Regions from separate parts of the Fictibacillus sp. S7 genome, predicted to be linked through region 2. Evidence: a T-box and tRNA genes for the amino acid it is inferred to sense, from the RefSeq annotation. Region 2 holds a T-box; the other holds one or more tRNA genes.

Region 1 (2,231 bases), 1.9 Mb from region 2:
TTTTTACATTTGTTTAGGGTAGAGCACATAATTGGCAAAGTGTTTATTCTTTTGTGAACAATTTGAGAGTGGAATAGTATTAGGCGCCAAATGCACGTATATTAGTATGCGATAATGTAATGGAGAAAAAACGTATATCTCTGCGTACTGAAAAAGTATAAAGAAAAAAAACGTTCCTTGCACTGTGCAAGGAACGTCTATATTTAACGTTATTATGTTATGTAATGGTACCGGTGGTCGGGGTCGAACCGACACTCCCAAGGGAACACGATTTTGAGTCGTGCGCGTCTGCCAATTCCGCCACACCGGCATGTGAAAAGTAAAGCTGGCAGTGTATTTAATTGGTGCCGAGGGCCGGACTCGAACCGGCACGGTAGTCACCTACCGCAGGATTTTAAGTCCTGTGTGTCTGCCAATTCCACCACCCCGGCTGGGTGGTATGTAGTGGAGGCGGCAACCGGATTCGAACCGGTGGATAAGGGTTTTGCAGACCCTGGCCTTACCACTTGGCTATGCCGCCATTTAAAGATCATATAATTGGAGCGGAAGACGGGATTCGAACCCGCGACCCCAACCTTGGCAAGGTTGTATTCTACCACTGAACTACTTCCGCATATATGGCTGGGCTAGCAGGATTCGAACCTACGAATGACGGAGTCAAAGTCCGTTGCCTTACCACTTGGCTATAGCCCAATCATATGGGGCGACCGATGGGAATCGAACCCACGAATGCCGGAACCACAATCCGGTGCGTTAACCACTTCGCCACGATCGCCATATGGCAGGGGCAGTAGGAATCGAACCCACACCAAAGGTTTTGGAGACCTTCGTTCTACCTTTAAACTATGCCCCTAAATCAAAATAAATGTGCTAAAAATTAGATGGTGGAGGGGGACGGATTCGAACCGCCGAACCCAAAGGAGCGGATTTACAGTCCGCCGCGTTTAGCCACTTCGCTACCCCTCCATGAGAGACAAAACCTATTTTAATACATATCCATGTATTCTTCAAGAGGAAATTTCTTACACTTCGAACAAAAAGGATAGTGGTGCCGGCTAGAGGACTTGAACCCCCAACCTACTGATTACAAGTCAGTTGCTCTACCAATTGAGCTAAACCGGCGCCAAAAATGGTGGCTCGAGACGGAATCGAACCGCCGACACGAGGATTTTCAGTCCTCTGCTCTACCGACTGAGCTATCGAGCCAAAACTTCTTATTAAAGATAAAATGGCGGACCCGACCGGGATCGAACCGGCGATCTCCTGCGTGACAGGCAGGCATGTTAACCGCTACACCACGAGTCCATTTGGTTGCGGGGACAGGATTTGAACCTGCGACCTTTGGGTTATGAGCCCAACGAGCTACCAGACTGCTCCACCCCGCGATGATATTAAGATTACGGACGATGTGTCCGAGTATGAGGAACTCTTCCTCTACCAGTATTTTCTTAGAAGTGTATGCGTCGAGTTTACTCGCAGCTTAATCGTGCTGTAGCGCTCGTTGCTCCACCCCGCGATGATAATCAATATATTAAGATAAAATGGTGGAGGATGACGGGTTCGAACCGCCGACCCCCTGCTTGTAAGGCAGGTGCTCTCCCAGCTGAGCTAATCCTCCGAAAGGTTTATATGTATAAGTTTTTTTCTTCGAAAAAAACATGGTGACCCGTACGGGATTCGAACCCGTGTTACCGCCGTGAAAGGGCGGTGTCTTAACCGCTTGACCAACGGGCCGTATGTTAAGTAATTATGGCGGAGAGCAAGGGATTTGAACCCTTGATACGCGGTTAACGTATACACGATTTCCAATCGTGCTCCTTCGGCCACTCGGACAGCTCTCCATATAATGGCTCCACAGGTAGGACTCGAACCTACGACCGATCGGTTAACAGCCGATAGCTCTACCACTGAGCTACTGTGGAATAATATATATGCCCGGCAACGTCCTACTCTAACAGGGGGAAGCCCCCAACTACCATCGGCGCTGAAGAGCTTAACTTCCGTGTTCGGTATGGGAACGGGTGTGACCTCTTCGCTATTGCCACCAGACATCTATCGATTTGTGATCAACGGCGATTTTCTTCGTCAGCTTCACTCCTCCTCTTCCTCATGTACGGTAAAGTACACTCCGGAGAGTCGTCGTTTTGCTTCCTCGAATCTCTTGTCGCTGACAAATCTTTTGTTTTTGAGGCATATTCCCTCAAAACTAGATAACTTCATCCAAACTTACT
Region 2 (2,231 bases):
GCCGAAAAGCTGGAAACAAAAGAAAAAGATCTTGTGATTGTTGGATAATGACCGATTAATGGACTCATGGATTTTCATGGGTCTTTTTTGTTTTTGTTAAAAACGAAATGATACGCTAAACTGGAGGTACCACAAATAAAGGAGCTGTTTCTTATGTGCGGCAGATATTCGTTATATGCCGATATGGATTTTATTCAGGAAGAGTTTGATGTTACCATTCCAGGCACGTTGCCTAAACGTTTCAACATTGCACCTTCTCAGGATGTTCTTGTGGTTACCGCAGACGGCGGAAAACGAAAAGTTCACATGTACCGCTGGGGATTGATCCCCTTCTGGGCGAAAGACCCCAAAATCGGTTATAAAATGATCAATGCACGGGCAGAAACAGTCGATGAAAAATCATCCTTCAGAGGTCCGTTAAAAACAAAGCGCTGCCTCGTGATCGCAGACGGATTTTACGAGTGGAAGCGTGAAGACAAGTTAAAGCAGCCATTTCATATCCGGTTAAAAAGCGGCAAGCCTTTTGCCTTTGCCGGACTTTGGGATCAATGGGACCACAAGGGTGAAATCATCACCTCCTGCACACATATTACAACCATTCCAAATAAGCTTATGGAAGAGATTCATGACCGCATGCCGGTTATTCTCAACCGAGAAGCGCAGGACAGCTGGCTGGATCCCTCGATTCAGGACACAGAGTATTTAAAATCCCTTCTTGTACCCTATGAGAGTGAACATATGGAAGCTTTTGAAGTCTCACCTGTTGTCAATTCACCAAGAAATGATGTAGCAGACTGCATTGTTCCCTTATCAAATATTTCATCTTGATTTTTCTAGTTCCATAATATAACATTAGTACAATCATATTCAGCGTTGAAGAAGAAGAGTAAATATCACGTTGCACTTCAGAGAGCTGGCGGGCGGTGTGAGCCAGTGTGGAAAGGATATTGAATGGGCTTCTGAGCTTTCAAACCGAAACCTGTTGGGAGTAGGCTTTGACGGAAGGGTCTCGCCGTTATAAGGAGACAAGTATTCGGCTTTTGGATACTATTTGAGCGGACTGCTTTTGGGGCGGTTCAATTAAGGTGGCACCACGGGGTAACTCGTCCTTTTACAGGGACGGGTTACCCCTTTTTTTATTGAACAGGAGGAGAAAAGATGGAAAAAAAAGTAGTCCTGACAGGTATTAAATCAACCGGCCGGCCGCATGTCGGCAATTACATCGGTGCGATTAAACCGGCGCTGCAGCTGGCTGCCAGTAATGAATACTCGCCTTATTATTTTATCGCTGATTATCACTCACTCACTACCGTGCAAAATAGAGAGCAGTTTAAGGATTACGTGTATGGGATTGCAGCGAGCTGGCTTGCTTTGGGTCTCGATCCTGAGCAATCAACGTTTTACAGGCAGACGGATGTGCCTGAAATCATGGAGCTGTCCTGGATTCTGTCCTGTCTGACACCGAAAGGCTTGATGAACCGTGCCCATGCTTACAAAAGCGCAGTAGAACAAAACCTGCAGAACAGCCTTGATCAGGATGCGGGCATCAATATTGGTGTATACTCTTATCCCATTTTAATGGCGTCTGATATATTGTTATTCCAATCGGATATCGTCCCTGTCGGAAAGGATCAGATTCAGCATGTGGAGATTGCACGGGACATCGCTACCCACTTTAACCACGTTTTCGGAGAAACATTCTCCCTTCCCCAATACATGGTGGATACAACAACAGCGATGGTTCCTGGTCTTGACGGCAGGAAGATGAGCAAAAGCTATCATAATACGATCCCTCTCTTTTGTGAGGAAAAAGAATTGGAAAAATTAATCAAACGGATCGTAACAGATTCCACTCCGCCACAGGCCCCAAAAGACCCGGATCAGTCTTCTCTCTTCTTGCTCTACCGGGAATTTGCCTCCGAAAATGAGGTGGAGCAAATGCGGAATAACTATCGGTCGGGAATTGGATGGGGAGAAGTGAAAAAGGAGCTCTTCCTGGTGATGAAAAGATATTTAGAGCAGCCCAGACAGCGCTACAAAGAGCTGATGAGCAACTCGCGGGAAATTGATAAAATCCTTCATTATGGAGCAGAAAAAGCGAGACAGAAGGCAAAGCCTTTTCTTAATGAAATCAAAGAAAAAATCGGCTATTCAGGCTAAATAAATAGGAAACACTGAAAGTAGCAGTGTTTCCTGTTTATTACCATTTTGAAATGTCGTATCTCTCAGAT

Evidence for each region. A T-box is a leader RNA that pairs with one kind of tRNA and senses whether it is charged. The one in region 2 lies ahead of DMO16_RS21575 (tryptophan--tRNA ligase), so its partner is inferred to be a tRNA-Trp.
Region 1: it encodes a tRNA-Trp, which carries the amino acid that the T-box ahead of DMO16_RS21575 (tryptophan--tRNA ligase) is inferred to sense. The anticodon was not compared.

The regions. Positions count from the first base shown of each region.
Region 1 covers NZ_QJKL01000001.1:2,347,991-2,350,221, forward strand. Annotated here, with positions in the region: tRNA gene DMO16_RS12030 (tRNA-Leu) at 226-310, opposite strand; tRNA gene DMO16_RS12035 (tRNA-Leu) at 343-431, opposite strand; tRNA gene DMO16_RS12040 (tRNA-Cys) at 446-520, opposite strand; tRNA gene DMO16_RS12045 (tRNA-Gly) at 539-613, opposite strand; tRNA gene DMO16_RS12050 (tRNA-Gln) at 619-693, opposite strand; tRNA gene DMO16_RS12055 (tRNA-His) at 700-775, opposite strand; tRNA gene DMO16_RS12060 (tRNA-Trp) at 780-853, opposite strand; tRNA gene DMO16_RS12065 (tRNA-Tyr) at 883-966, opposite strand; tRNA gene DMO16_RS12070 (tRNA-Thr) at 1,047-1,122, opposite strand; tRNA gene DMO16_RS12075 (tRNA-Phe) at 1,131-1,206, opposite strand; tRNA gene DMO16_RS12080 (tRNA-Asp) at 1,230-1,305, opposite strand; tRNA gene DMO16_RS12085 (tRNA-Met) at 1,309-1,385, opposite strand; tRNA gene DMO16_RS12090 (tRNA-Val) at 1,543-1,618, opposite strand; tRNA gene DMO16_RS12095 (tRNA-Glu) at 1,660-1,734, opposite strand; tRNA gene DMO16_RS12100 (tRNA-Ser) at 1,751-1,841, opposite strand; tRNA gene DMO16_RS12105 (tRNA-Asn) at 1,848-1,922, opposite strand; rRNA gene rrf (5S ribosomal RNA) at 1,934-2,049, opposite strand.
Region 2 covers NZ_QJKL01000001.1:4,244,034-4,246,264, reverse strand. Annotated here, with positions in the region: gene DMO16_RS21585 (NAD(P)/FAD-dependent oxidoreductase) at 1-48, shown strand, start outside; gene DMO16_RS21580 (SOS response-associated peptidase) at 154-828, shown strand; T-box leader at 865-1,114, shown strand; gene DMO16_RS21575 (tryptophan--tRNA ligase) at 1,159-2,160, shown strand; gene DMO16_RS21570 (DedA family protein) at 2,201-2,231, opposite strand, start outside.